Regions from separate parts of the Marinomonas sp. genome, predicted to be linked through region 1. Evidence: predicted binding sites of a transcription regulator. Region 1 holds the regulator's gene; the other holds the start of a gene.
What was found. Region 1 encodes LexA, which represses DNA repair genes until DNA is damaged. Its sites were predicted from a motif close to TACTGTNTANNTANACAGTA; they were not measured.
Positions count from the first base shown of each region.

Region 2: the regulator LexA is predicted to act here: its motif matches at 13,629-13,648, upstream of dinB (DNA polymerase IV).

Region 1 is NZ_OZ245329.1:2,902,672-2,918,250, reverse strand. It holds gene topA (type I DNA topoisomerase) at 1-1,038, shown strand, start outside; gene ACO05V_RS13945 (DUF6586 family protein) at 1,035-1,505, shown strand; gene ACO05V_RS13940 (hypothetical protein) at 1,508-1,774, shown strand; gene lexA (transcriptional repressor LexA) at 1,884-2,507, opposite strand; gene dinG (ATP-dependent DNA helicase DinG) at 2,577-4,703, shown strand; gene ACO05V_RS13925 (DEAD/DEAH box helicase) at 4,808-6,166, shown strand; gene ACO05V_RS13920 (protein adenylyltransferase SelO) at 6,195-7,616, shown strand; gene ACO05V_RS13915 (NAD(P)H-dependent glycerol-3-phosphate dehydrogenase) at 7,668-8,696, shown strand; gene ACO05V_RS13910 (DUF4389 domain-containing protein) at 8,689-8,973, shown strand; gene sixA (phosphohistidine phosphatase SixA) at 8,960-9,439, shown strand; gene ACO05V_RS13900 (alpha/beta fold hydrolase) at 9,480-10,343, shown strand; gene ACO05V_RS13895 (DUF4892 domain-containing protein) at 10,384-11,178, shown strand; gene ACO05V_RS13890 (patatin-like phospholipase family protein) at 11,188-12,105, shown strand; gene ACO05V_RS13885 (Maf family protein) at 12,115-12,717, opposite strand; gene ACO05V_RS13880 (YceD family protein) at 12,855-13,376, shown strand; gene rpmF (50S ribosomal protein L32) at 13,394-13,573, shown strand; gene ACO05V_RS13870 (fatty acid synthesis protein) at 13,585-14,520, shown strand; gene fabD (ACP S-malonyltransferase) at 14,542-15,465, shown strand; gene fabG (3-oxoacyl-ACP reductase FabG) at 15,524-15,579, shown strand, end outside.
Region 2 is NZ_OZ245329.1:1,458,795-1,474,373, reverse strand. It holds gene rplS (50S ribosomal protein L19) at 1-274, opposite strand, end outside; gene trmD (tRNA (guanosine(37)-N1)-methyltransferase TrmD) at 344-1,096, opposite strand; gene rimM (ribosome maturation factor RimM) at 1,119-1,664, opposite strand; gene rpsP (30S ribosomal protein S16) at 1,680-1,928, opposite strand; gene ffh (signal recognition particle protein) at 2,107-3,492, opposite strand; gene ACO05V_RS06935 (cytochrome C assembly family protein) at 3,622-4,389, shown strand; gene ACO05V_RS06930 (HlyC/CorC family transporter) at 4,473-5,729, shown strand; gene ACO05V_RS06925 (NUDIX hydrolase) at 5,759-6,304, shown strand; gene ACO05V_RS06920 (NGG1p interacting factor NIF3) at 6,285-6,593, opposite strand; gene ACO05V_RS06915 (DUF72 domain-containing protein) at 6,647-7,510, opposite strand; gene greB (transcription elongation factor GreB) at 7,507-8,016, opposite strand; gene ACO05V_RS06905 (mechanosensitive ion channel family protein) at 8,135-8,965, opposite strand; gene ACO05V_RS06900 (hypothetical protein) at 9,000-9,251, opposite strand; gene ACO05V_RS06895 (DUF2489 domain-containing protein) at 9,371-9,829, opposite strand; gene ACO05V_RS06890 (inositol monophosphatase family protein) at 9,975-10,673, opposite strand; gene ACO05V_RS06885 (alpha/beta hydrolase) at 10,714-11,382, opposite strand; gene ACO05V_RS06880 (hypothetical protein) at 11,502-12,482, opposite strand; gene dinB (DNA polymerase IV) at 12,553-13,614, opposite strand; gene ACO05V_RS06870 (LPP20 family lipoprotein) at 14,007-14,636, shown strand; gene ACO05V_RS06865 (flagellar assembly protein T N-terminal domain-containing protein) at 14,640-15,579, shown strand, end outside.

The DNA.
Region 1 (15,579 bases):
AAAATGGGTGATATCGTGACTGAGCGTTTGGTTGATAGCTTTAATTCTTTGATGAATTTTAGCTTTACGGCACAAATGGAAGAGCAGCTAGACGATATTGCTCAAGGTAATAAAGATTGGATTAAAACGCTTAATGCGTTTTATAAAGATTTTAGTTCGGTGCTAGCGAAAGCAGAATCGCCTGATGGCGGTATGATGCTGAATGAGCCAACCCCGACAGATATCGAATGTCCAACTTGTTCTCGTCCAATGCAGATTCGTACCGCCAGCACCGGTGTGTTTATGTCTTGTTCTGGTTATGCCTTGCCTCCAAAAGAGCGTTGTAAAGCAACCATTAACCTAACACGTGGTGACGAAGCGATTGCGGTAGACGACGAAGAGGGCGAATCTAAAGCGCTTATCAATAAGCATCGTTGTAAGATCTGCGGATCTGCCATGGACAGTTATTTAATGGATGAGCATCGCAAACTGCATGTTTGTGGTAATAATCCTGCTTGTTCGGGTTACGAAGTAGAAACTGGTGTTTTCAAAATCAAAGGTTACGATGGTCCTACGCTTGAATGTGATAAGTGTGGATCAGAAATGCAGCTTAAAACTGGTCGTTTTGGTAAGTACTTTGGTTGCACTAACGACGAGTGTAAAAACACTCGTAAGTTATTGAAGAGCGGCGAAGCGGCACCACCAAAAATGGACCCCGTACCAATGCCTGATCTTGCTTGCCAAAAAGTAGAAGATCACTATGTTCTTCGTGATGGTGCAACTGGTTTATTCTTGGCAGCTAGCCAATTTCCGCGTAAGCGTGAAACTCGTGCACCTTTGGTTGAAGAGTTACTGCCATATATGGATCAAATAGACCCTAAATATCACTTTTTTGCAAAAGCGCCTAAAAAAGATTCTGAAGGTCGTCCTGCAATCATCCGCTATAGCCGTAAGACGAAAGAGCAATATGTCATGACGGAAGAAGAGGGCAAACCAACTGGCTGGAAGGCATTTTATGTTGGCTCTAAATGGGTGATTGAGGAAGGTAAGAAGAAATGAGTGGCGCTAGTTTAGCTAGCCTAACCAATCAAAAGCTGGATACGGCAAGACGCTTCATTAAGCAGAGTCAAGATAGTGACGAAGCATGGTTAAAAGTCGGGCTGGAAAGCTCGGCTATTTTCCAGTTAAGAAGCGCGCTTAATGGGCTGTTGAAAGAGGTGGCATCAGCTTACTCTTTAACGGGGACGCTTGATGTTACTAAATTATTAGCTGAGTCAGAAAGCAAGCAAGTCGTCGTTCCAGTTTTAGCTGAGTTGGCAGATTTACTGTCTCGCTCTGATTCTTGGTGTTTTCAATTGAACCAGGCCTATTTAGTTCAGTTTGAGTGTCGCGCCTCTATGTCATCAGTTGTTCAAAGTGATAACCTAATTGGTCGTGGAAGTGACGCAGGAGCGTCTGTAAGTTTTTATTTGGCCAAGTTGGTTGAATTGGTATTACGTTTTAGAGAAGAGTCATCAGAGTATTGAATATGAAAGAATCCTACCTAGAAATTGTTGAGCTAGATAACGGCGATATCGTCCTGCGTCCAGCCAGTGAGGGTGGTGAGGAAACCGTTCCATTAGCGACACTGCAGATTTCAGACGACACTCGATCTTATTTAAAGGATCGTTATTTTGAATTAGCAAAATGCATGTTTCATGCGGGCATTGATTTTGTTTATTCGGATGATTCGTTTTTTGACGATGACTCGGAGTATCTTGATGATGAGGAGTTTCGTCCTAAGATTCTGCACTAAATCAGCTATGATGATACCGATGGAGTTCAGCATAGGCTGAAATAAAAAAGCGAAGCACAAGCTTCGCTTTTTTATTGGAATAGTGTTTGTTTTATGTGGCAGCGGTTACTTAAAGCCCTTGGCGAATTACACCAACAGATAAGCCTTCAATGGCAAACTCTTCGCTTTCAAGGTCGACAATGATGTCATTGAACTCTTCGTTTTCTGGAATAAGTCGAACGATGCTGCCTTTTTGTTCGAAGCGTTTAACCGTTACTTCATCACCAATGCGAGCAACGACAATTTGGCCGTTGCGCACAGTAGTGGTTTTATGAACCGCTAATAAATCACCCTCCATGATTCCGATGTCTTTCATACTGGTCCCAGAGACAGACAAGAAGTAATCGGCTTGTGGTGAAAACATATTGGCTGGGATGTTCACATGAGAAGCAATGTTCTCCTGAGCCAAAATAGGGTAACCTGCAGCGACTTTGCCGATGACAGGTAAGCCAAGGTCGTCTGCAGGATCGTCATTTGATGCACGATCAACTAAGCGTATTCCCCTTGATGCGCCGGACAGCATTTCTATTGCGCCTTTTTTACATAGGGCTTTGAGATGCTCTTCGGCGGCGTTAGGAGATTTAAACCCAAGCCGGCGTGCTATTTCTGCTCTGGTCGGTGGAAAACCTGTTTCACCAATAAATTCGCGAATGGTTTCTAGTACGTCAGATTGTCTTTTGGTTAATTTAATCATAGGTTATCTGGTTGTTTATACAGTTACTGTTATTATATACAGCATTCCTAACTATACTCAATGATATAAATGCTTTCAGACGAACTAAAAAAACAGATTCAACTTGCATACCGAGCATCTTTGGATGCGAAGTCCCATAAACCAAGGGCTGGACAGCGCCAGATGATTGGTGCAATCGCTCGAACCTTGGGTAACATTAAACAAGGCTCGGAAGGCGAACGCCTTGAAGAAAAGCATGTTGCCGTGATTGAGGCCGGAACAGGCACAGGTAAGACCTTGTCTTATTGCCTTGCGGCGATTCCTATTGCGAAAGCCCGTGGCCTCAAATTAATTATCTCTACGGCAACGGTCGCGCTTCAGGAACAAATCCTACATAAAGAATTGCCTGACTTGCTCGAGCATACCGATCTTACTTTTAAGTACACTCTTGCTAAAGGGCGGGGGCGTTATTTGTGCTTGAATAATCTTGAGGGCTTTCTTAGCTCAGAAGAACAAGCTATGGATGATATGTTTGCGGGCCTGTTTGAGCAGCACTTGCATTCTGATGATGTGAACACTGTCCTTTATCAAGAAATGGATGCCGCTTTGCAAAAAGGCGACTGGGATGGCGATAAAGATAACTGGGCGGGCATCGTTCGAGATCAAGACTGGCGACGCTTAACCACAGATCATCAGCAATGCACCAACCGTAATTGTGCGAATTATTCCGCCTGCCCGTTTTTTAAAGCGCGTGCTGAAATCGAAGTGGCTGATGTGATTGTTGCCAATCACGATTTGGTATTGGCGGATTTGTCATTGGGTGGTGGCGCGATTCTTACTCCTCCAAAAGAAACCATCTATGTTTTTGATGAGGGTCATCATCTTCCTGATAAAGCGATAGGGCACTTTCGTCATGAAGTTCGCTTGCAGCAAAGTATTGCTTGGTTGCGTCAGCTAGAAAAAAATCTAGTCAACTTAAAGCAAGAGCTAACTGACGATGTTAGTCTGACTGGACAGCTATTACTAAAAATCCCTCAGCAAATACAAAGTATCGTGAACTTTATCCAATATGCCCAGCAAGGTTTAGCGCCTTATATTCAGGGATTGGGTTTAGATCAAGAAAATAATCAGCACCGCTTTGAGTTTGGTCAAATTCCAGATGAGTTGCGCCAGCTGGCTTACAGTTTACAAACGTCTTATCAAAAATTATTCAACAACATTGAAAGTATCCAAGACGAATGTAAAAAGACGAAGCAAAATGAAGGGATGGGTGTAACACCGGAAACAGCAGAAACTTGGCAGCCTATTTTGGGTGTCATTCTTGGTCGTTTAGAGCAATGCATTGGGCTTTGGCGTTTATATTCTACGGTTGACGATCAGAACTTTCCGCCTAATGCACGTTGGTTGGTTTTATCTGGTCAAGGCATGGAACAAGATATTGAACTCGGTGGTTCTCCGATTCTTGCTGCGAACACATTAAGGCAGCAGTTGTGGGATAAATGCTTCGGCGCGGTAGTAACGTCCGCAACGTTAACCGCGCTTAATCAATTTCATCGTTTTAATATGCGATCTGGCGTGCCACGCGAGAGTGAATACCTACGAGTGATTAGTCCGTTTAATTTTCAAGAAAGTGGTCTTTTAGTGGTTCCAGATATGGAGAATGAACCTAATAGAGTAGAGCAACATACCGCAGAAATTGTTACCTATTTAGATAAGCATGTGAATACGGAAAAGGGCAGTTTGGTGTTGTTTTCGTCTCGCCGTCAGATGGAAGAAGTGGCTCAGTCTGTGTCTGCTGGTTTGCAAGAAATACTCTTAATGCAGGGCGAGCAATCTAAACGCGTTATTTTGGATTCACATAAATCTCGTATTGATGAAGGGAAAGGCAGTTTGTTACTTGGTTTAGCCAGTTTTGCAGAAGGGGTGGATTTGCCAGGTGATTATTTAACCTGTGTGTACATAGCCAAGATTCCTTTTGCTGTTCCAGATGATCCTGTCGAAGCCACGCTGGCGGAATGGATTCAAAAACGTGGTGGTAATCCCTTTATGGAAATAACAATCCCGGATGCTTCTTTGCGTTTAGTGCAGGCAACTGGAAGACTCTTAAGAAGTGAAAAAGACTCAGGTGAAATACACATTTTAGACAAGCGCTTGCGTACCAAACGATATGGATCGCAATTGATTAACAGTTTGCCGCCCTATAAGTACCTTCCCTAGGTTCAACAAAGCGTAAGCAAGGGGTGATAAAGCTTTACCAATTAGGTACACTCCTTGCACAGATTATTAACCTCAAAACACAATAGAAGCGTAAAGATTCCAATATGGAAAACCAAACTCAAGAAGCACGATCAGAAACAACAGCAAAACCAAAACGTACTCGTCGCCCAAATAAGCGACCAAGAAATAATGATGATAGCCCTGCAAGCGTTCAAGCTAATGCACAAACAAGTAGTGAAACAACATCAGCAGGGAATGCAAACTCTAAAATTTGGTCCATAGAAGATTTTCCGGTTGCTGAAGTTGAAGGCAAGATGCGCTTCCATGATTTAAATCTTCCTGATCGCGTCATTAAGTCTATTGCAGAAATGGGGTTTGAATATTGCAGTGAAATCCAAGCTGAAACCTTGCCAATGACTTTGTTGGGTTATGACATTATTGGTCAAGCTCAAACAGGGACCGGTAAAACGGCTGCTTTTTTAATCGCAATGATCAGTGATTTTCTTGATTACCCGCTTGAAGAAAAAAGAGCGAATAATTTTGCACGTGGCCTGATTATCGCACCGACTCGTGAATTGGCGATACAGATTGCCGATGAAGCGGTCAAACTTACGTGGAATTGTCATTTGAATGTCGTGACTTTGGTTGGTGGTTTGAGCTATGAAAAACAAAAGATCGCATTAGAAACTGAAAATGTTGATATTTTAGTCGCTACGCCTGGCCGTTTGTTGGATTTTGCCCGCAGTCGTAAAGTGCAATTGGGTAAAGTAGAGTGCTTGGTGCTAGATGAAGCTGACCGCATGCTGTCTATGGGCTTTATCCCTGATGTAAAAAGCATTATTCGTATGACACCACACAAAGAAACACGACAAACTATGTTGTTTAGTGCGACTTTCCCGAAAGATATTCAGGCATTGGCGCAGCAATGGACTTATTTCCCGAAAGAAGTGTCTGTTGTTCCAAAAGAAGCAACAAATCAAAATATTGATCAGGTTATTTATACTGTCGAAGCGGACCAAAAATGGCCTGTATTGCAGCAGTTGATCGAAAAAAATGGCGGTCAACGGACTATTATTTTCGCTAACCGTCGTGACGAAACACGCGATCTTTATGAGCGTTTACGCAAAGCCAATATTAATTGTGCGATATTATCTGGCGAAGTTGCGCAAGATAAACGTGTAAAAACCTTGGCGAACTTCAAAGAAGGTATCATTCAAGTGCTTGTGGCAACAGATGTTGCTGGGCGTGGTATTCACGTTGATAACGTAGAGTTAGTTGTCAATTATTCGTTGCCAGAAGGCCCTGAGGATTATGTGCATCGTATCGGCCGTACTGGTCGAGGCGGTGAAACGGGTAAATCAGTAAGCTTTGCCAGTGAAGATGATGCTTTCATGATTCCTGAAATCGAAAGAGTCGTCGGTGAGAGTATTCGCTGTGAGTACATGGTCGATACATCTCTATAAAGATCGCTTAATTTTTAAGTGAGATAAGATGAATTTAGAACACCATTTTGCAAGTTTGGGTGAGGCGTTTTCTTCGAAAACCCTTATCCAACCACTTCTAGAGCAGCGGTTGGTTGAATTTAACCAATCGCTCGCTACTTTTCTGTCTATTGATATTAAATCTACTGAAACCAAACAAGTCTTAAGTGGCGAAAAGGCTTTGTCTTCTAGTCTTAGCATGGTCTACGCAGGCCACCAGTTTGGAGGTTTTTCACCTCAATTGGGTGATGGTCGTGGTGTGTTATTGGGCGAAGTTCGTGGTCAAGATGATCTTTTGTATGATTTGCATATGAAAGGTGCTGGGCCGACGCCTTATTCTCGTCGTGGCGATGGCCGTGCTGTTTTGCGTTCTTGTATTCGTGAGTATTTGGCGAGTGAGGTTATGGCGGCTCTGTCAGTCCCTTCTTCACGTGCTTTAGCGCTCTATGATAGCCGAGAGGCGGTTTATCGAGAAACGCCAGAGGCTGGTGCTATGCTGCTCAGAGTGGCACAAGGTCATATTCGCTTCGGTCACTTCGAATACTTTTTCTATCAAGGTAAACAAGCAGAGCTGGATCAACTGATCGAATACTGCCTTAAACATTATTACCCAGAATGTTTAGAGTCGGAATCACCTCTAGAAAGTATGTTGATCAAAGTGGTCAAACGTACTGCCAGAATGATTGCTAAATGGCAATCGATTGGTTTTCAACATGGCGTAATGAACACAGATAATTTTTCTTTCACTGGGGAAACGATCGATTATGGTCCTTATGGTTTTATGGAGGATTATGAGCCAGATTGGATTTGCAATCATTCTGACCATGAAGGGCGGTATGCTTTTTCTCGGCAACCTGGTGTTGGTTTGTGGAATCTCAATTGCTTGATGCGATGTTTTTCAAAGCATCTTGAACGAGATCGGCTTATTGCTATCTTGCAGTGCTACGAGCCAGAGTTACAGACTCACTATGATGCGCTGATGATGAGTAAAACGGGCTTAAGTTTTATAGAAGATGTACACGAGTTATTGCCTGAGCTATTTGCAATATTAGCAGCAGAGAAAATGGACTACACGGTGTTTTTCCGTTTATTGAGTCATTTTGAGCAAGGTGATTTTTCGCTTTTGCTCGATGAGGTTGTTGATAGAGAAAAACTGTCAAATTGGCTTGAACGCTATGAGTTTGCGCGAATGAAAAGTGATTTAACATGGGCTGATATTAGTGTTTCTATGTTGGCTGTAAATCCCAAATTTATACTAAGAAACTATTTGGCTCATGATGCGATTCAATCGGCAGAGCGCGGAGATTATTTACCTTTTCGACGCTTATTGAACGTGCTCACTCATCCTTTTGATGAGCATCCAGAGTCAGACGTTCTTGCGCAAAGAGCGCCTGATTGGGGCAAATCGTTAGAGGTTAGTTGTTCGTCTTAGAGTTGTTCAATTTATATAGTTAGACGATATTTTTAAAGAGAAACAGTCATTATGAAGCATTCTGTATGTGTATTAGGTGGTGGTAGTTTTGGTACAGCCTTGGCGAATATTATGGCCAAAAATGGCCATCAAGTTAGCCAATGGATGCGTAATGAAGAGCAAGTTGAAGAGATTAATTTGACTGGCTTGAATAGCCGTTATTTACCTAATGCGCCGTTGCACCGAGAGTTATTAGCGACGAGCAATTTAGAGCAAGCAATACGCGATAGTGATACGATTTTTGTCTCCATTCCATCTAAATCGTTCGAGCAGGTTGTGCAACGCATTGAGCCATTATTGACGGCGGATAAAATTTTAATTAGCACCACCAAAGGTTTTAATCCAAACCGATTTGAACTTATGAGTGATGTTTTGCGTCGAAACCCTGTGACGCAAAAAATTGGCGTGCTAAGTGGCCCAAATTTGGCAAAAGAAATTGCGGCAGGACAGATGACTGGATCGGTCATTGCCAGTGCTGATGACAAAGTGCGCCAGCGAGTTATTGAGCTGTTGAAATCACCTACTTTTCGAGTGTATGAAAATATTGACAGTACCGGTGTTGAACTGGCCGGCGCACTAAAAAACATTTATGCGATTGTATGTGGTCTTGCTAAAGCGCTAAATGTTGGCGAAAACACCATGTCGATGATCATGACACGAAGTTTGGCTGAGATGAGTCGGTTTGCTGTGCATTTTGGCGCCAACCCGATGACATTTCTTGGTTTGGCGGGAATGGGGGATTTAATCGCAACTTGCACTTCGCCTTTGAGTCGAAATTATCGTGTTGGTTTTGCGATTGGTTCTGGACATAATTTAGATGAAGCGATTGGTGGAATAGGTGAGGTTGCGGAAGGCGTTAATACCTTAAAGATGGTTGTTGATGAAGCCCATAAACATGGATTGTATATGCCTCTAGCGGAAGGTTTGTCTAAATTATTGTTTGAAGGCGCTAAGCTGGAATCATTGATTGGGTCAATGATGACAGGTGAGCAGAAGTGGGATGTCGAATTTGCGACAAATGAGGAGAATAAAAATGTCTAATCCAGGTTATGCTGATCAAGGTTTTTGGTTTCGTGTGATTTTTATGCTGCTGTATTGGGTTGTTCTAAATATTGCAGTTACTGTATTTGGTGTTTTACTTATCTTAGTAAGCTTAGTAAAGCTAGGCTCAAAGTATGAGCCAGTGACTTTGTCTTCTTGGTTAAAGGGTGTAACGGCTTTTATTGGGCAAATTTTTTCATTTTTGTCTTTCGAGTCAGAAGAGAAGCCTTTTCCATTTCAACCATGGCCTCAGGTGAATGCGGATGAAGAAGCTTAAACGCCTTTATGTCTTGCGTCACGGCAATGCTCAGCCATATGGTTATGACAAAGATGAGCGTCGTGAGCTAACTGAGCTTGGGGTGGCAGAGGTGAAGACAACTGCTCGGGCTTTTCGAAACAAAGGTGAGGTGTTTGATGTGGTTTTTGTCAGTCCTTATATTCGGGCTCAACAAACCGCAAAAACATTTTTAGCCGATCTTGATGTGTCCGTCGAGGTTAAAGATTGTCCCTTAATTACGCCGGATGGTCGTGAGATGGATGTGGCGCTTTGGTTAAATGAGCAGTCTTATGACTCTGTTTTATTAGTGACTCATCAACCTTTCGCTCATCAGTTGGTGGACTTTTTAGTTGATGAGCCTTTGCCCGTGAGCTTTGCTATGACAACGGCTACGATTGCAGCAGTTGAAGGTGAACTTTTTGCTGGGGCATGTTGTCAATTTCGTTGGTGTGTTTCACCATCATAAATTATTTAATTGAATTTCATGGGTTGGTTAAAAAGCATATATGGGAAATGAAATTGTTTACAAGCTCGCGCATACCGAGATAGCGGCGTTGCAATGGCTGCCTAAAAACACCTCGGCATTTAAGGTGTTGTCGCTGCATGGTTGGCTTGATAATGCAGCAAGTTTTTCTAATCTATCTCCTCATCTCTCTGATTTTTCCCATGTCGCACTAGATCTTGCAGGGCATGGTTTGTCTTTACATCGCCCAACGGGAAGTTTTTACCATTTATGGGATTATGTTTTGGATGTGGTGTCTATTTTAAACCAGTCCAAACAAAGCGTTTGGTTGATTGGGCATAGTATGGGCGGTGCTGTTGCTATGTTGGTCGCTGCGATTGCCCCAGATAAAGTTCGTGGTCTGATTGTGCTAGATAATATGGGGCCATTAAGTGGAGCGCCGGCTGATCGTGTGGTTACGCTGCAGCGAGCTATTAATAAAATGGCCAAATATCGCTTGGGTAGGGACACAAGTTATAAGACCAAAGAAGACATGATATTGGCTCGAATGGATGGTTTTACTCAATTATCCAAATCTGCATCGAAAATGCTGGTTGAGCGTGGTGCTAAGCAGAATGATGATGGAATTTGGACGTGGCGTCATGATGGTGAGTTAACCTTTCCTTCGCCATTTCGTATGGATGAAGAAAGCGTTGAAGCCTTTATTCAAGAAATAAAATGCCCAACTTTGGCTTTGGTTGCAAAAGAGGGGATTTATCAGAATGATCATCAGTTAGTTGAAAAGCGCGCGGCACAATTCCCATGGATAAAATTGAAATGGCTTGAAGGTAATCACCATTTTCATTTAGAGCCAGATACTTGTTTCGCAGTGGCAACTGAAGTTCAGCGTTTTATTGATCAAAACTAATGCGTTAGCCCATCCTTAGTTGGGATGATAGGAAGGTTATATGGTTAAGTTTCGAGGCGTGTTATATCTATTGGCTGCTTTCAGTGGTGTTTCTTTTGCTGGGGTTTTAGGGATTGAACCTTATCGTGATGCGCAGTTGGTTAAAAGTAATTCTCAAGCAGAACAATTTGTTGAAATTCCTTTGAGCAAAATCCGACGTGCTGGCAGCGGATGGGAGCCTGAAACGGTTATTCGCTTAAAAGGTGATTATTTTTCATCACTATATAAAATCAATCGCAATGCACTTTTATCGGATGTTTATGATCATTATCGCTCGCAGATGTTGAGTGATGGTCGTAGTATTTTGTTTGAGTGCGATAGTCGCAGTTGCGGTAGTAGCAATGCTTGGGCGAATAATTTTTTTGGTGATTACCTTTTGTATGGTTCTGATCAAAGTCAATTTTTACTGGTGGTTAAGAATAAGCAAGATATTTATCAAATTTTGTATCTTAACCGCCGTGGTGCGGGCGATGTCATGGTTCGCTTAGATGAAGTGAAATCAGCTGAGGCGAATGAAACAGAGTTTGAAATTGTGGCGCAGATGGATGTTCAGGATATTCCTAGAATACGTCGTTTTGTTAATGATTTGCCCGCTGGTCAAAATGTGGTTGGTTTCGTTACAAGTCAAAAAACAGGGAGTTTAAGCGCTATTGAGTCGGGTGATCGACTTATATCAATGGCATTGGCAGGTTTGGGTGATCAGCTTAAGGATAAGGTTAGATTTATTAATTTGGCTGATCTAGGTCGAGAATCTCTTGGCATTAATCGCATCTCTTTTGTTTATGTTCGTCCATAGGCGGTAGTCGTGAATACGAAAAAAACGGTTGCTCTGGTTTTGGGGAGTGGCGCGGCGCGTGGTAATGCACACATAGGTGTTATCCAGGCTTTCGAAGAGCGTGGATATGACATTGTCAGTATCTCTGGTTGCTCTATTGGGGCAATAGTCGGCGGTGTTTATGCGGCGGGAAAATTATCTGAGTATCGTGAATGGGCAGAATCTTTAGACCGTATGAATGTCCTTCGTTTATTGGATATGTCTATATTGAATGGTGGCTATGTAAAAGGTGATCGTTTTTTTGAAAAAATTCAAGACATGATAGGGACACCTACTATTGAGTCTTTGCCAATAGCCTACACCTCTGTTGCAGTCGATTTATTAAATCAAAAAGAATTTTGGTTTCAGCGTGGTGATTTGATAAGTGCCATGCGTGCATCCGCTGCTATACCGTCTCTGGTGTTACCTGTTACGCTTAATGGGCAAATGTATGTTGATGGTGGGGTGTTGAATCCTTTGCCTATCATTCCTTCTGTGCCCGCTGGTGCGGATTATATTGTTGCAGTTGATCTTAGTCCCGCTGAGCGAGTTGTAAAAAACGTTTCAGAGAGTGATTCCGAAGGGCCTGCTTGGTGGCTTAGCACTAAAGGTTTTTTTGGGAAAAACAAAGATGGGGCTGATGAGAAGGTTAAATATTCACCAGAAAGCTGGGGGCGATTGCAGACTATCAATATGATGTTTGAGACGATGCAGGAATCTCTTACTCAATATAAATTGGCTGGATATCCACCGGATTTACTTATATCAATACCTAAGGATATCTCTGGGTTCTATGAGTTCTGGCGAGCTAAAGAGTTGGTTGAGTTTGGCTATAAAACGGCTTTAAAAGCGATTGATGGTCTTGAATTGCCTTCGGCTAGTTATTTTTCTTTCCCGAAAGGCTATTGATTTTTATCTTTAGTCTAAAGGGTTTACTTCTAGTTCTCTTAATAAGCGAGACAGAGAGATGAGCGGTAAACCAATTAGGCTATTAGGATCATCTCCTTCCATTTTTTCAAAAAGACAAATGCCCAATCCTTCGCATTTGAAGCTGCCAGCGCAATCAAGTGGTTGCTCAAGTGAAACGTAATTAGCGATTTCTTTTGTCGTTAGGTCCCTAAAATGAACATGATATTCGCTTAATATATACTGATAAGATTGGTCTTGTTGACTAAAGACACAAAGGCCGGTTAGAAAACTCACCTTTTGACCACTAAAGCTAGAAAGTTGGTTTATGGCATTTTCTTCTGTATGGGGTTTTCCTAAAATCTGATTGTTTAATACTGCAACCTGATCAGACGCTATAATTATATCAGCTGAACCTTGTTTACTCTGTTGTCGTTCCAAATGTACGGCATGCGCTTTTGCAATACTAAGGCGTTTGACTAAATCGACAGCTGATTCGAGGCTGAATGGGCTTTCATCAATGTTCGGTGAATGGCATTCAAAAGGAATTCTTAGACGCTCTAAGAGTGCTTTTCGATAAGGTGAAGATGAGCCGAGTATGAGTTTTTTTTGCATTGTTTTTTAATCATTTTATTGGGATGAAAGGGGATTTTACTTTTTTTTAGCCAATATGACTTAAAAAAGTGAAAAAAAGCGCTTTAAGGCCAGTTAGACTTTGACAAAAAGGGCCCTTAGCAATATTATCCCCCGCCATGTTGAATGATACATTACCTAAATATTTTGACCCTCGTAAATACGCTGGCTATGAGCAAGCGTTCGAAGGGTACGTGCCCCTTAATGAATTTAAGGAGCTTTGTGCTATATTAGCCTCTGATGAGGGTAATGCTTTTATTCATCTAGACTTTAGAGTTGATGAGGATAGGCGCTATATTGCTACTGGTTCATTAACGGCTCAAGTGCAAGTTGTTTGTCAGCGTTGCATGGGGGCTGTTTCATATGATCTAGCGTTAGATTTGTCGCTGGCATTCGTTTATGACGAAGATCATGCTAAGAATTTACCGAACAATTACGATCCTGTTGTCATGACCGATGGTGAAGTAATTTTGGCAGATATGATTGAGCAAGAAATTATACTTGCTTTACCAATTGTTGCCTATCACGAAGAGAGTGGTTGCAACCCAACAGCTGTAAAGTATGCCTCGTCTACCGATGACGCACCGGATGACGAAAAACCGAATCCATTTAGTATATTGGCCCAATTAAAGGCCAAGTAAAGTTAGGAGCTCCAAAAATGGCAGTACAAAAAAGTAAAGTAACTCGTTCACGTCGCGGCCAGCGCCGTTCACACGATGCTTTGACTGGTCCAACTCTTTCTGTAGAAAAGACAACTGGTGAACTTCACCGTCGTCACCACATTTCTGCAGATGGTTTTTACCGTGGTCGTCAAGTTATCACCCCTAAAGGTGAGTAACTAAGATACCCATGATCAGGGTAGCTTTAGACGCTATGGGCGGGGACTTAGGTCCCCGCATTGCTTTTGACGGAGCAGTGGAGATTCTTTCTCGCCATAAATACGTCGTTATCACTATTTATTATTCCTCTTATTCCGGTCTGGAACTTCCTGCGCCTCATGAACGTTTATCTCTGATTGCTTGCTCTGATGTTATTGATGGAGATGAAGAGATAGTTTTATCTTTATTTCGTCGTCGAAATAGCACGCTTTACCAGTCTTTAAATGCATTGGCTCAGCAGTCATCAGACGTAGTTGTAACCTTGGGTAATACTGGCGCTATGGTTGCATTGGCGCGCCACATATTAGGTGTGTTACGACCTAAGTTATATCCTGCGTTGATTAGAGAGCTATACTCTAATCCTTTACGCTGTTTGGTAGATCTAGGTGCTAATGTTCATTGTCCGCCGTCAATGTTGGTTGGCTTTGCTGAACTAGGTGCCGCTTATATTGAAGCGCTGAGTGATGAGCCGCCAAGAGTTGGGCTGTTAAATGTTGGTGTTGAAAATTCGAAAGGAAGTGCGGTTATTCGTGAGACAGATCGACTTTTAGCTAATAAGAAGTGGCCCGATTATTTTGGTTACGCAGAAGGAACTGAGTTGTTTGATGGTGATAAAAACGTCATCGTGTGTGATGGTATGGTGGGAAATGCTGTGCTAAAAGCATCGGAAGGGCTGTTGTCTTTTATGATGAGTAAATTTAAAGGGGTGGGCGGTGCATCATCCTTGTTTGAGACTTTTTACCAAACTGAGCGTAGGCACGGTGCTTGTTTAGTTGGCGTGCGTGGCAATTTGGTAAAAGGCCATGGTTGTTCAGACTTGTCTGCTATGATCGGTGCGATTGAGTATGGGATTGATATTGCGCGAGCAGATTTATATTCTGCGATAGAAGCGCGTCTTTGTAGTTAGGCTTTATAGCTAGGAGATTAAATGAGCACAAAATTAGCATTTGTTTTTCCAGGTCAGGGTTCTCAGCAGTTGGGGATGTTGGCAGATTTGGCGGAAAAACACGATATAATTGAGCAAACTTTCGCCGAAGCATCAGCTGTTCTTGGTTATGATTTATGGGATCTAGTGCAAAATGATGCTGAGAGACTTAGTCAAACAGACAAAACACAGCCCGCGTTATTGACTGCTAGTGTAGCTTTGTGGCGTCTTTGGGGGCAGCAAGGTGGCGAAAAGCCAGCTTATGTTGCAGGTCATAGTCTTGGTGAGTATTCTGCTTTAGTATGTGCTGGTGTAATTGCTTTTGCTGACGCGGTAGAGCTTGTGAAGTTGCGTGGTGAATATATGCAGCAAGCGGTTCCTGCGGGGGAAGGTGCAATGGCAGCGATTATCGGACTTGACGATGACAAAGTTGTAGCTGCGTGTGCTGCAGCTGCGGGTGTCGTTAGTGCGGTTAATTTTAATTCGCCAGGCCAAGTGGTTATTGCAGGTCATGTTGATGCTGTTGAAGCGGCAATGGTTAATGCAAAAGAAGCAGGCGCTAAGCGTGCTTTACCGCTACCAGTGAGCGTGCCCTCTCATTGCGAACTGATGCTTCCTGCTGGTGCTAAATTGGCTGAAAAACTTGAGACTATTGCGTTCAATTCACCTTCTTGTATCTTGGTGCAGAACGTTACAGCTCAAGCTGTTTCAGATCCTTTGGTGATTAAGGAAAATTTGGTTTCTCAATTAAGTGAACCAGTATTGTGGACTCAATCAGTTGTGTTGCTTTCTGAATTAGGTGTCACTTCGACAGTGGAATGTGGCCCAGGTAAAGTGTTAAGTGGCCTTAATAAGCGAATTGTCAAAGGTTTGGATACTTTCTCTTTGGGTGATTTGGCTGGATTTGAAGCGGCTTTGTCTGCGTAAATTTATTTAATTAAACAGTCCGAAATACATTTTTTGAAATTGATTGTTGGAGACAAGCATGAGTCTTGAAGGGAAAATCGCTCTAGTTACTGGAGCTACTCGCGGCATTGGTAA
Region 2 (15,579 bases), 1.4 Mb from region 1:
GGCGTTTAACTTCGATGCTTTCAACCAAAGGGCTGTACGTTTGGAAAGCACGCTCAACACCGATACCGCTAGAGATTTTACGAACGGTAAATGCTGAGTTAAGACCACGGTTACGCTTAGAGATTACAATGCCTTCATAGGCCTGTAGACGCTCGCGTGAACCTTCTTTAACTTTAACTTGAACAACAATAGTGTCACCAGGACCGAAGGCTGGGACTTCTTTTGTCATTTGTTCAGCTTCTATCTGCTGAATCAGTTTAGTTTTATTACTCATGGATGTGACTCCTAATGATATGGTTTCTTATCAGCATGAAGGTTCTTCTTTCTGATAAGCTCGCAATTCCTACTCTGCCGAGGTTGAATCTTCAGTTTCGCGAATAAACTCTTCTAACAGCAACTGCTGTTCCTTGTCCAACTCAAGGTTCTGCAGAAGGTCTGGCCGGCGCTGAAAAGTTCTTGCGAGCTTTTGCTTTAAACGCCAGCGTCTAATCTCCTCGTGGTTGCCACTAAGCAGCACCGATGGCACAGGTTCACCATTTAGTACTTCTGGGCGAGTATAATGCGGGCAGTCCAACAAACCATCAGAGAATGAATCTTCATCCGCAGATACCTGTTTTCCTAATACTCCTGGAACCATACGAAATACAGCATCCATGAGCACCATTGCCGGCAACTCACCACCGCTTAGGACAAAGTCGCCAATTGACCATTCTTCATCAATCTCAGATTGAATTAAACGCTCATCAACGCCTTCATAACGGCCTGCTACCAGAATAAATTCTGCTTGTTTAGCAAGCTGTTGCACGCCTTCTTGCGTTAGCGTACGCCCTTGAGGGGATAGATAAATAACTTTTGCATTGGGTACCGATAACTTAGCACTCGCAATAGCATCTTTGAGAGGCTGCACTTTCATCAGCATCCCTGGACCACCACCATAAGGTCGATCATCTACAGTCTTATGTCTGTCATGTGTAAAGTCGCGGGGATTAAAAAAATCCACCTCAACCAACCCAGACTTAATGGCTCTGCCTGTTACTCCATATTGGGTAATGGCCTGAAACATCTCCGGAAAGAGCGATATAACGCTAACCTTCACGTTGTGACCTCAGCTTATCTGTTTAAAATTCTGGATCCCAGTCAACTACCATTTCCTGCTGTTCTAAATCGATGTTTAAAACATAAGTTCCTGGAGCATAAGGAATCAATCGCTCTTCACGATCAAAGCTACCTTCACACGCGCGGACAACAATCACATCATTCGCACCAGTTTCCATAAGTTGAGAAACCTTCCCTAAGAGGACACCCTCTTTGGTAATAACCCTCAGTCCTTCCAGTTGGCTCCAGTAATAATCACCTTCTTCCAAATCTGGTAGTTCTGCTGCATCTATATAAACGTCCATACCACAGATATCTTTTACTTGATCTCTGTCGGTGTAACCTTTTACCGATGCCACCAAACCTCGTCCTTGCAGACGGCCTTGGCTTAATTCAACGATTTTCCACCCGCTAGGAGTTTTCAACCACCAATGCTTGTAATCAAAGATTCCTTGCATTGGGTCGGTGTGCGAATATAACTTCACCCACCCTTTAACACCATATACCGATGTAATGCGTCCAACCACAAGGGCTTGCTCAGGAGCGGCCGCTTGTTTTAACTCAGACATAGCATTACCTCAGTATTAAGCGTTTTTGCTAGCATCTTTTATAAGCTGCGCAGCACGGTCAGAAAGTTGAGCGCCTTGGCTAACCCAATGGTTTACGCGATCTAGATCGATGCGTAGACGTTCTTCTTGACCACGAGCAACAGGGTTAAAGAAACCCAAACGCTCGATATAACGACCATCACGTGCACGACGGCTATCAGCCACGTTCAAATGATAGAATGGGCGCTTTTTAGAGCCACCACGAGAAAGACGAATAGTTACCATATGATTGGTTCCTTATTGCTTAACGAAACACCCCTTGCCGAGTCGAATTTTTGACTCATACAACAAGAAGGCGGCATATTCTAGTCGATTAACTAGAAAAACAAAAGGGCGAATTACTCACCCAGACATTAAAAACGGCAGTTTTTTAACTGCCGTTAGTAAAAACAAGAAAATATGCTTAAAACTTAGGGAAATTTCCGCCGCCAGGCATGCCACCACCCGGCATCATTCCACCCAAACCGCGCATCATTTTCTTCATTCCGCCTTTGGCGGTCATCTTCTTCATCATCTTCTGCATTTGTTTATGCTGCTTTAGAAGACGATTCAAATCTTGAATTTGTAAACCCGCACCAGTTGAGATACGTTTTTTACGAGAGCCATTAATAACATCAGGATTATGACGTTCTGCTGGCGTCATGGAATTAATCAAGGCTTCCATCTGAACAAACATTTTGTCATTCACTTTATCTTGGATATTACCTAGCTGTCCGCCCATGCCTGGAAGCTTATCCAGCATGGAACTCATGCCGCCCATGTTTTTCATTTGCTGAAGCTGCTCTTTAAAGTCTTCTAAGTCGAAGCCTTTACCTTTTTTCAGCTTACCAGCAAGTTTTTCGGCCTTTTCTTTGTCGATCTTCTGCTCTGCTTCCTCTATTAAAGAAAGCATATCGCCCATACCAAGAATACGAGACGCCAAACGATCAGGATGGAAAGGTTCTAGCGCATCGGTTTTCTCACCCACGCCTAAGAACTTAATCGGCTTGCCTGTGATATGACGAACAGATAAGGCCGCACCACCGCGGGCATCACCATCTGTTTTGGTAAGGATCACCCCAGTAAGTGGTAACACATCACCAAAGGCTTTTGCTGTATTCGCCGCATCTTGCCCTGTCATGGCATCCACAACGAACAAGGTTTCAATTGGATTAACCGCCGCGTGCAGAGCTTTAATCTCTGCCATCATGTCTTCATCAATCGACAAACGGCCAGCCGTATCGACAATCAAGACATCTTTATGAGCTTTTTTGGCGTAATCGATAGCGTTATTAACAATATCAATCGGCTTTTGTGACAAGTCACTTGGGATGAAATCAACACCCACCTCTCCCGCCAATGTTTCAAGCTGTTTAATAGCCGCAGGACGATAAACGTCTGCACTAACAACCGATACCGATTTCTTCTCACGCTCTTTTAGGTATTTCGCTAGTTTAGCGGCCGATGTGGTTTTACCAGCACCTTGCAAACCAGCTAATAAAATAACCGCCGGACGAGCTGCACGAAGGTTAAGACCATCGTTCGCTTGCCCCATGACATTTTCAAGTTCCTGCTTAACAATTTTCAGGAAGACTTGACCAGGACTCAAACTTTTTGACACTTCAGTCCCTATCGCACGCTCTTTAACAGCGGCAATAAAATCTTTGACAACAGGCAAAGCCACGTCAGCTTCAAGAAGCGCCATACGCACTTCACGCAACACTTCTTGTATGTTGTCTTCAGTTAATTTAGCTCGACCTCGGATACGATCAAGCGAGGAAGTTAAGCGATTCGATAAATTGTCGAACATATTGCCCTCAAATTTTGGCTCTAAATGGAAAAAACCTACGGTTTCAGTTTATCCAAGGTGAAATTGCCTCTATTATAACGGATAAATGATTTTCACCCTATACCTTTACCCTGCGGAACCTTTAGTTTCATGACTCAATTATCGCTTTGGCTTGCTTGTATCGCTTGTTTGATTGCTGGCACAGCGTATTACCTACGTCCAGAAAATCGCTCTACCCAATTTATTGGGGCAATTACGATTGCCATACACACCTTCTCTCTCACACAAGTATTACTGAATAGAGACGGCTTTAACTTTCTAACCATAGGACTGCTCATTGCCTTAATTGGCAACAGCCTACTTTGGTTCAGCAACCGCGACAAAGATTTATCGCTATTGCTCGGGGCCGCATTCCCTCTTGGCGCAATTATTATTGCATTAAACGCCATCGAGCCGTGGAACCTAACCCAACTGCACAGTAACTCTTGGGGCACCAGTGCTCATATTCTTATTGCCTCTGTTGCTTATAGCTTATTCACGGCTGCCTGCGGCGTTGGTATTTTGCTTGCTATGCAAGAATATCAGCTTAAAAACCACAAACTGAAACAACTACTGAGAGTACCGCCACTACAAGTTCTAGAACGCTTGATGTTTGAGTTTATCTGGGCCGCTTTCATTTTGTTAACTATCACCATAGCAACGGGTTTTTATTTCATTGAAGACATGTTTGCCCAGCACCTAGTTCACAAAACATTTTTCACAATTGCTTCTTGGTTTGTGTTTGCAGGGTTATTACTTGGTAGACATATAGCAGGTTGGCGTGGACAACTGGCGGTAAAATTGACGTTGAGCGGTTTTTTCTTGCTAATGCTAGGCTACTTTGGCAGCCAAATAGCACTACAAATTTTACGCCATTAATTATTAATGACGTAAAGTATGTTTGACAGTCCGATCTTAAGAACCAATAATCCATTTATCTAAATAATTGAGGCGATCCCTTTTTGAACGAAGTACCCTTAGGTGTTCTTGGTGGAATACTTTTTTGTCTTATTTTGCTTTCTGCTTTCTTTTCGAGTTCCGAAACAGGGATGTTGTCGATCAACAAATATCGACTCAAACACCTTGTTAAAAACAAGAATCGATCTGCAATCAAAGTAAACACTCTTTTAGAACGTCCTGATCGACTTATCGGCGTTATCCTAATCGGAAACAACTTTGTTAATATCCTTGCTTCAGCGATAACTACGATTATTGCTGTTCGTTTATGGGGAGACGCTGGCGTTGCTATCGCAACCGCTGCACTCACTATGATTGTGCTGATTTTTGCAGAAGTGACACCAAAAACATTGGCCGCGATACATCCAGAGAAAATTGCTTTCCCTGCATCTTGGATTCTTGCCATTCTGTTAAAAGTACTCTATCCGCTTGTGTGGCTGGTAAATGGTTTATCTAATGGATTATTACGCTTAATCGGCGTACATGCTTCACAGAAAAATCATGACACGCTTGACTCGGAAGAGCTAAGAACCGTGGTAAATGAAGCGAGCGGTTTGATCCCTGCAGCCCACCAAGAAATGCTAATTTCGATTCTTGATTTGGAAAAAGTCTCTGTTGAAGACATCATGATTCCTCGCAATGAGGTTGTTGGTATCGATATTGAAGACTCCATAGAAGAGATCATTGAGCAAATTTGCCAAAGCAGACACACTCGCATGCCGGTTTACAATGGCGAAATAAACAAAGTCATCGGCATACTGCACGCACGCCATGCAGCGGTATTTCTTCGCGACCCTACACCATCCAAAGCAGCGCTATTAAAAGCAACCGTTGAACCTTATTTCATTCCAGAAAGCACCTCCCTAAACACAGTATTGCTGAACTTCCAAAAAGATCATCAGCAAATGGGGATCGTGGTCGATGAATATGGCGATGTACAAGGTATCGCCGCTTTAGAAGACGTGCTTGAAGAAATCGTTGGCGAATTCACTCCGCCAACCCAAGACGAAGAAGAAGAAATCCAAACTCTTGATGATGGCTCTTTCAGAATTGAAGGCTCGACACACATTCGAGAAATCAACAAAACACTTGATTGGCATCTACCGACAGACGGACCAAAAACCCTAAACGGTCTTATCATCGAAACATTGGAGTTCATCCCTGAACACCCAATTAGCTTATGGGTCGGTCATTACATGATTGAAATTCAAGAAATTGAAGATAAAGTTGTCAAATACGCCAAGCTTCAGCTAAAACGCTAAGCTCAAGTAAACACGTTAAGGATGTACACATGAGATACTGCCCGCAATGCGGTCACGCCGTTAATATGACCATCCCTGCTGGGGATAACAGGCTACGTGCGGTTTGTCCAAGTTGCGACTTTATCGATTACGATAATCCTAGATTGATTACTGGCACCATTCCGCTTTATGACGGCAAAATCTTATTGTGCAGAAGGAACATTGAGCCACGCTTAGGCTTCTGGACCTTGCCTGCAGGGTTTATGGAAAACCAAGAAACCACAAGCGAAGGCGCTTTAAGGGAAACATTAGAAGAAAGCGGATCAACTGCCATATGCAAACAAGCTTTCAGCATGATCAGCATCCCTAGAATCAATCAAGTTCACCTTTTCTATATCGCTGAATTAGAAAAAGATGATTTTCATGCCACAGAAGAAAGCTCTGAGGTCGCGTTATTTGATTTTGATGAAATTCCTTGGGATGAGCTGGCTTTTAGTAGCGTAACCAAGACTATCGAGTTCTTCATCGAAGACCATAAAAAAGGTCAATACGGCTTCCACGAAGACACCATTCATTTCAACACTGTATCGGAATAAAGTGGTAGGCCACCTCTTCATAGGGGTGCGCCAACAACAAAGCGGCCAAAACACTCGCTTTTACCTCCTCACTCAGCACCATTTCCACCCGATATTCATCAATAAATTCTAGCTCATCTACCTTACCAAGAAATGGCGTCGCTCCTGTCACAGGCCTAAACTGCCCCTGCCCTTTCACTTGCCAACAACAAGAGTCATAGTTTCCCATCGAACCTGCACCTGCCGAAAATACAGCCTGCTTAACAGATTCTAAATGTGATTCTGGAACATAAAAAACGAATGAGTACATCATCTCCCCTAACAATTTCATCTAGAAAACATGCAACCTTAATTGAGAATCTTTTACCAAAGACTGGCTTGCTCCTGACTTTGCGGCAAAACCAAAGCACGCTGATAATCAGGCATTAGCGCGCACACCTTTTCATCCAATTGCGCCGCTAAGGTTGGCGCAGCGATATTATCCGACGAATGCACAAACACACTCGGTGTCAGCCCTTCTGATAGCCATTGCGACAGTTTCGCCGCCCACTGGTCTAGCCATACCTCATTACGTGGTAAATCAGGATGACCAATAAAACGCACGACTGGATGATTCGATGTCACTACAGGATGGCAAGGCACTCTTGGCTTTTTCTTTTGGGCATCAACCAGACTTTCGCAATACGCTTCAGTAGAAAAAACTGGTCTAGAATCCATCACCACACGATTCACATTACGCTCAGACAAAGCGGATAAAAATTGGCGTTCAGTGAGGGACTTATCAAAATAGGCAAGATTACGTACTTCAACAGACAAAGGCGTAGATAGCGTCCACATATCACATAGAGCTAGAATCGTATCTAGAGCACGCTCGTCACATATCGCAGGGAACTGCAACATGGTTGGGCCAAGCTTAGCCTGTAACGGTTGCAAAGAAAGCATGAAAGCCAGCCAGTCTTGCTGAACGTCACGCCAAGGGCGTTCTATCAAACGATGAGTAACGGTTTGCGGTGCTTTAAAACTAAATTTGAAGCCCTCGGTAACAGATTCATACCAGCGCATCAACTGGGCATCGTCCACCTTGGTATAGAAAGTACTCCCCACCTCGACCGTAGAAAATACTTGGGAGTACCTCCCAACTCGTTCAGCACTTGGCAATGAAGCAGGATAAAGCCAATTTACCCAAGCTGGATGTTGCCACTGCGCCATGCCGTAGTGAATAATCATGCAACTACTTGACGATATTCGACAGCATCAATTAAGTAGTTTTTCTCTCCGCCAGCAAGGCGAATAACCACTTCATCGCCCTCTTGCTTCTTGAGTAAAGCCCGAGCAACAGGAGAGTCGATGCTAATATAATTCGGATTATGATCTAGCTCATCTGGACCAACAATGCGGTACTCTTTAGCATTTCCCACCTCATCTTCTAGCGTCACCCAAGCCCCAAAAAAGACTCTCGTTTTATCTGCAGGAAGACGATCCACCACAGTACAAACATCCAAACGTTTTTCCAAATAACGCACGCGACGATCTATCTCACGAAGCTGTTTTTTACCATATATATATTCCGCATTCTCCGAACGATCTCCTTGGGCCGCAGCTTCTCGAACGGTTTCAGTCACAGCTGGACGCTTTTCTTTCCACAAATATTTAAGCTCAGCCAACAAAGCTTGCGCACCTTCATAAGTAATATAAGCGGACTTTGGTGGCGAAGGAGGACGATATCGACTCATTATTAGCAGCCTTTTTTAATTATTAAAAAACGAAAGATAGTAAAAACAAAAATGCCGCCAACTATTATTTGGCGGCATTTCACATATTACAGCGACAAGAAGTTAAAGCTATGTAAGCTTACGACTCTTGCTTATGTACATGAACATCCATTTGAGGATATGGAATACCCACACCACGCTCATCAAAGGTGTATTTGATTTTTTCCAAAAGGTCCGCTCGCACCGTCCAGTAATCACCCGATGCTACCCAAGGACGCAAGAAGAAATTTACTGAGCTGTCAGCTAATTCAGAAACCGCAATCAAACAAGCTGGATCTTTCAAAATGCGTTCATCGGCATTCACAATCTCTTCCATGATTTGTTTTGCCAAGCGAATATCAGCATCGTAACTAATACCAATAACAAGGTCTAAACGACGAGTCGATTCGCGAGAAAAGTTGACAATAGAACCATTCATCACAGAAGAGTTTGGTACGATGATGACACGATTGTCTGGCGTTTTAAGATAAGTATGAAATAGTTCAATACGGTTAACCGTACCCATTTGGCCGCCAGCATCAATAAAATCACCAGAGCGGAATGGACGCAATATTATAATTAACACACCAGACGCAAAATTAGACAAGGAACCCTGTAATGCAAGACCGACAGCTAAGCCAGCAGCACCAAGGATAGCAATAAAGGACGTTGTCTCTACGCCTATTTGCCCCAATGCCATCAAAGCCACACCAGCAAACATCAAGGCATACAAGATGCTAGATGCAAAACCAGCAACTGCCTGATCAACGGAGGCTTTCAGCATTCGCTTTTCACACCATTGAGAAACTTTGGAAGCAATAAATTTACCTACAAAGAACACAACAAGACCAATGACCAAATTGATTACACTATCAACCAACCAAGGCATCAACTCAGCACCCTGATCAAACAACGCCTCTATTTCATTCATACTTAAACCTATGCTTTTCCGTTTTAAAATAAAATCAGACTAAATACTTTGATTTATGCTGCCACTCATCCAACAACAATTCCAGCTGAGAAACACCTTTTTTATTAAAAGTGATACAAGCCCGACCATTTACGAATTGCGTCCCCTTTACTCCAAACTCATCAATCAATAAACACCGCTCTCTTAGCTCATCAAGCGCATCGTCATCTCTAGCGGTCATACCGATAAAAGCATGCCACTCATATTCAGGTAGAACACCTTGAATTGCGTTTTGAAGCAAAGTCACACATTGATCTTGCGTCAACCTATAATAGGGTACTTTTGATTGATGACGAATAAAAAACAACACCAGTAAAACTAACAGTAAAAACAAAAAACAGATAGAAACTAGCAGCTGAAACAACATTATTTAAAGTCATAAGCCATTAACGAGGATCTAGCACGCTGCAAATGCTCAGCATGCTCCACTTCGTAGCTATCCATTTCGAGTCGAAACTTCATTTTCGCAGGCTTAGGCAAGTCACCCCATTGCTCATGAGTTGGAATATGCTGAGTTTTTTCAGTAATAATATAAAAAGCCGAAATATCTTCGTGCTCAGATAAATCTTCGCTCAATTGATCCAACAAATGCTTTATTCGAATGCTGGCCTCTATCCAATTTAGCTCTTCTGTCCCCACTGTTTTCAAAAGCACTCGAATACTATCAATCCTTTTTTGGCGCTCTTCAAGAAAACGATCTTCTCCAGCACGAATTTTCTCTTCTCGCGCTTTATTCAATTTTAGCTGATGACGAATAAACCAAAGAGAAACGGCAATCACACCGACACAACAGAGCAACACAATCATAAATGCAGTAAAAGACATAAAAAAACCCAATCAACCAAAAATAAACACGTTACAAATCAATATCAACAAGAGCCAAAATGTCGGCATATAATTGAGGCGTCGACACCAAAAGCCCCTCTCCATTAACCACCTCAGGCAAATTTGATGTATTAGATAAATAATATCACACCTTGGCTCCAGCCTCTTCCGCTATTAAAGCGCCTGCCGCCATATCCCAAGGCTTCACACTTTCAAAATAGGCATCCAAACGACCAGCAGCCACCCAGCATAAATCCAATGCTGCAGAACCATTACGACGAACATCTTGGCAATGGTGTAAAATACGCGATACTCTATCAATGATAGGCGCTAGTGCCGTTTTTTGATAAGGGAACCCAGTTGCAACCAGAGCATCTCTTAACTTTTGAGCACCTGAAACAGTTAAAAGTTTATCATTACAAAAGGCTCCCGAACCTTTCAGCGCCCAAAAACACTCTTCTAAAAACGGCGCATTTACCACGCCTAAAATTCGCTGATCACCAATATAAAGACCAATAGAAACCGCAACGTGATGATGGCCATGTGCGAAATTCACCGTACCGTCAATCGGATCAATTACCCAAACCGGAACCTCATCACCAATACCACTAAGATCTAGATGCGGCGAAGACTCTTCTGACAAAATACAGTGCGAAGGATAATGTTCAAGAATACGACTACAAATATACTGATCAACCGCTATATCAGTTGTAGTCACCAACTCATGATCCATTTTATAATCACGCACGAAGGTTGAATTCTTTCTTGATTCAACGATCATCTCGCCAGCCTTCATCGCTAGAGCTTTCGCAAATCCCAGCCATTCTTCATAGTTTTCAGACACAAAAGTTCCTTAAATAAAACGAGAAAACTTACAAAATCAGCTACGCCAATCGAGCATTTATCCAGTGAGAAATGTCCTGCACCTGCTCAGGACATACGGAATGAGGCATTTCATAAGATTGATAAGCGACAGAATAGCCCTTAGAAACCAAAAGATCCCGCGCTTGAGTCGCCAACACTGGCGCAACCACTGGATCTTGCGAACCATGATGAATAAGAATCGGAGTTCGCCCATTAGGACAATCGTCCGCTTCAGGCACATCGTCTCCATTAACCAAATAGGTTGATAGCTCAAGAATCCCCGCCAACACATGCTTAGTACGTAACGCTGTGTGGTATGCGATCACCCCACCCTGTGAAAAACCCGCCAAAATAATTCGGTCTGAAGCAATGCCTTTATCAATTTGATCTTGAATTAATTGCTCAACTTGCAGACATGATTCTTCGATATTTTCCATATCGACTTTACGCTCTAGCGTCATCTCATAGATATCATACCAAGCACGCATTTCCATACCGCCATTGACTGTAACAGGACGACGTGGAGCATGAGGAAAAACAAAACGTACTTTTAACGTAGGCAATAAAGACAAGGCAGGAACCAAAGACTCAAAATCATGACCATCTGATCCTAAACCATGCAACCAAATGATAGCAGCATCAGGCTGCTCGTTCGTTTCCACTAAAACAGAGGGCAATAATTTAGTCATTTTTAACACTCCAAAAAAATAGGCTATCGCAATTCGCTATAGCCTATCATATTGACGTTTCCCACTCGACAAGTAGAGCTCACTACTGTCTCTTATAAAGTGGCTTTTGACGTTGAAATTTAGTGCTCAACTGGAAAGCGCATTTCCATTACGTCTTGCTTTTCATTTAATTTCATTAACACATCTGCTTTATTTGGCATCACAGCCAACATATGCCGAGTTAATCGCTCGTAATATTGCATAAACTGCTTCAACTCTTCTGAAGACATAACCTTCAAATCGATGGTATCAAGTAGAACACCATGAATATCATGAAGGTGATTTTCCAAAACTCGTTCTTGTTTGTTGCGCCAGTGGTAGACAACATCGTAGTTTGGCGCCTGCATCCAAGCCATTAAATCAATTTGCGAAAATAACGCCTTATAATCGTCTTTTAAAAGTTGATTCACCTTATTACGCCACACTCCATCGCCATCCATTTCAGCTTCAAGCTTATTCAATGGCTGATCCATTCCTTCAACCATAGGTGGCGCACCCACACACCAACCTTCAAACAGAACAACATCAACTGGCCCCTGAACCTCTTGCCACAAATGCACCGCTTTTCGGTCATCAATCGACTTATCAAAACGAGGAAATTTCATCACTTCCCCATCTTTAAGATTTTTCAATCGTTCAAACAGTGAGAGAGCAAAACTAACATCATGCGTTCCAGGCACACCACGCACTGCAAACATTGGCGTAGTCTGATTGGAAAATTTCATACGATCTTGCCGAGTACTGTATAAATCATCCAAACTGATCACAATACAGTTTAAATCGAACCCTTTGCTTAATATGCGACTAATAACGGTGCAAAAGGTGGTCTTTCCACACCCTTGTGCGCCACCAACCCCGACAACCAAAGGCCCCTTTCCTGCATGGGCCTTTTGACTTAGCCAGCTAGAAAACGGTAGGTATAATCCATCCATTTGATCAATCAAAGAAGCATCAGCATACAAACAGCTCAATGTTTGCTCCACTTCAAACCGCAACCGATGCGACAAGGGATCAGGCATACTTAGTTTTGTATAATCAAACTTACTCTGCTGTTTCAACATAATGAGCACCTCCGAATTATTCATTCTTCAGTATAGTAAGAAGCCACAAAATTGATTGGAATTTACATTATTAAACAAAAGGCAAGTTCAATTGGTGAGGTTCAGGGGGAGATAAGCGATAACCCACACCGATTAAACGAACCGGACGGCGAGACCGAGAATACGCTTGCTGCAATAGTTGCGAAAACACATCATCTGACAACTTAGCCTTGATTGGCTGCTCTACCGTTGTTTGCTTAAAGTCGTCAAATTTCACCTTAAGATAATATTTACTGAGTTGAGATTCGAAGTTCCTTCCCGTCATCCGTTTTTTCAAATCGACCAGCAAAAGAGGTAAAACGGCCTGACACGCATTAAGATCAAGCAAATCTTTCGAAAAAGTATGCTCCACAGAAATGCTTTTTCTTTCCCGAGATACCGTCACAGGTCGCTCATCAATACCAAGGGCAAACTGCGACAAACGAAACGCCATGCTACCAAAGCTTTTCTGTAAAACTGAAAAGTCCAAAGCCTGCAGGTCAGAACACTTAAAAACCCCTAACGTCGCTAGTTTTTCTTGCGCCACACGACCGATTCCAGAAATAAACTTAACAGGAACATCAGAAACGAACTCAAACTGTTTTTCTGGTGTAACCACCGTTAAACCATCAGGCTTATCCCAATCACTTGCCACTTTTGCAATAAATTTATTTGTCGCTACACCAGCGGATACTGTAATACCAACTTCGTTCAATATTCGTAAGCGTATCTCTTCCGCTATGCGTGTCGCACTACCTTGAAAATCCGTTGAATCTGTTACATCGAGATACGCCTCATCTAATGATAACGGCTCAATAATATCGGTAAAATCACGAAAAATAGAATGCATTTGCTCTGAGGCAATTCGGTATTTATTCATATTCCCGGGGAGCACCAACAAGGCTGGACATAGCCGCTTTGCGACAGACGTCGGCATCGCAGAACGCACACCGAAAACACGAGCCGCATAGTTAGCGGTCGATAACACACTCCGACCACTTTCAGGGCCGCCAATTGCAATAGGGATATCGCGCAGACTTGGATCGTCGCGCATTTCTATCGCCGCGTAAAAACAATCAGCATCGATATGAATAATCTTACGATTCTGCAACATAACACCCAAAGAAATACTGTATAAAAAGACAGGTCAAAGCATCTCAAAAACAACGCCATCAATCCAATAAAAACTGTAAAGTCTCTTCTAGAAAAAACATATGAGACGTAAAATAACCGAGCAAATTCGAAAAAACGCACCAAAAGAACAGTTTTACTACCAAAAACGAAGAAAAAGCGCTTTTTTAAGCCCTCAAACATGGACGATATAGAGCAAAATGGTTTACATTTTGTCCATAAGATTAGGCATGTTGAAAAATAAAAGGATTTTTTAAACAAACTATTCATTTTTATACCTGCAGCGTTGAATCGCTAAATTGAATTCACATCATATAAAAATGTTTTCTCAATGCAGGATATCAAGGCAAAGACTTCCATAGAAAGGGCTACACCATGACACTATCGTTTCGAATTTTTTTAATTGCCTTAGGTGCAATAACCCTTGCTGGCTGCCAAAACCTCAACCAACAAAGCGCCACAAGCGAACCATGTACCACTGTTGCTCCTTGCAATGGAAATAAAGTAGGAGATAGCTCATCAAACGGGTACGTACAAAATGGCGCTTTAAATGCCAACAATTCTATTGCGGTCATCAAACAAGAACCAATTGTAGTAACTGCTACAGGTTATGCTGCAATGGTAACAAATAAGCGTTACACGAAATCTCAAGCACGCATAATGACTCTACGTAGCTCCATGCTAGATGCTTATCGAAACTTGTCAGAGCGTGTCTATGGCTTGAAAATTGACGGCTCCAGCTCATTAAGCAACATGGTTCTACAAAATGATGAATTAAGAACCTATGTTGATGCCTACCTTGTCGGTGCGAAAGTCGTTTCTCAACGTGAGCACGAAGATGGCACTTTCGAAACCGTTGTTGAAATGGCGCTACAAGAGAATTTTCGCCAATGTGTAAGTTCTAACAGTCCTCAAAACGATCCAAACTGCAAAATCCAGCCAGGCTATCGAGCGGTTAATGTCCAAAGTTCTACCCCAACAACTAACTTCTATAGCATTGAATAAATAATGTCTCTATTGATTCGATTACTCGCTTTTACGCTGAGCCTTTCCTTATGCTGTACTGCTTTCGCAAAAAGTGTCGATGCAAAAGGTGAAGCAATTATTTATGACAACGACATCGCAGATGCCCGTTACCGAGCGACTCAACAAGCAATTAAACAAGCGGTGCTTGAGTCTAGTTCTCGGGTTAATGTTAAAGACGAGCTTTATAATGGCGAATTAGAATCAAATCTGGAAATCCGCAGCTCTGGCCGGGTACAGCAAGCCCGAATTATTTCCGAAGAACAAAACGGAGACTTCCTGACAGTGATTGCACGTGTTGAGGTAACCCCAGATTCACAATGCAGCACAGGCCCAACAAGCTATTACAAAAAAACCGTCGGCGTAACAGGATTTGAACTACAAGTTCCTCAGCAAGCCAGACTCGGAGAGCTCAGCAACATATCCAGAGAGTTACCAAAAGATCTCGCTGACGAAATAAACAAACAAGGTTACTTAAGAGCCCTAACCGCTACCAACATAGCCATCTACCCAGATCTAATAAATGCACCTTCTTCCACAAACTATGACGGCTCTCTCACTAACGTCACACGCATAAGCGAACAGCTTGGTGTCCAGTATATTATTAGTGGCGTTATCAGAGATATTGGAGAACTATACTTAAGGCAGCCAGATAACAAGAACGCAAAAGACTTATTAGATGAAAATATCGATAAAGAAAGAAACTTTGTGGTCGATATCTATATTTATGATGGATTTAGCGGCGCCTTACTATTCGAACACAGATACAACGAAGTAGGTAACTGGGATGTGTCTGATCACTCAAGAATAGGCTTTGGTAGCGCAAAGTTCTGGACAGTGCATTACGGAAAAGTCGTTCAACAAGCCCTAAAAGAAAGCGCACTAGACACCAGTGAACAACTACGTTGCCAGCCATTTATAGCCA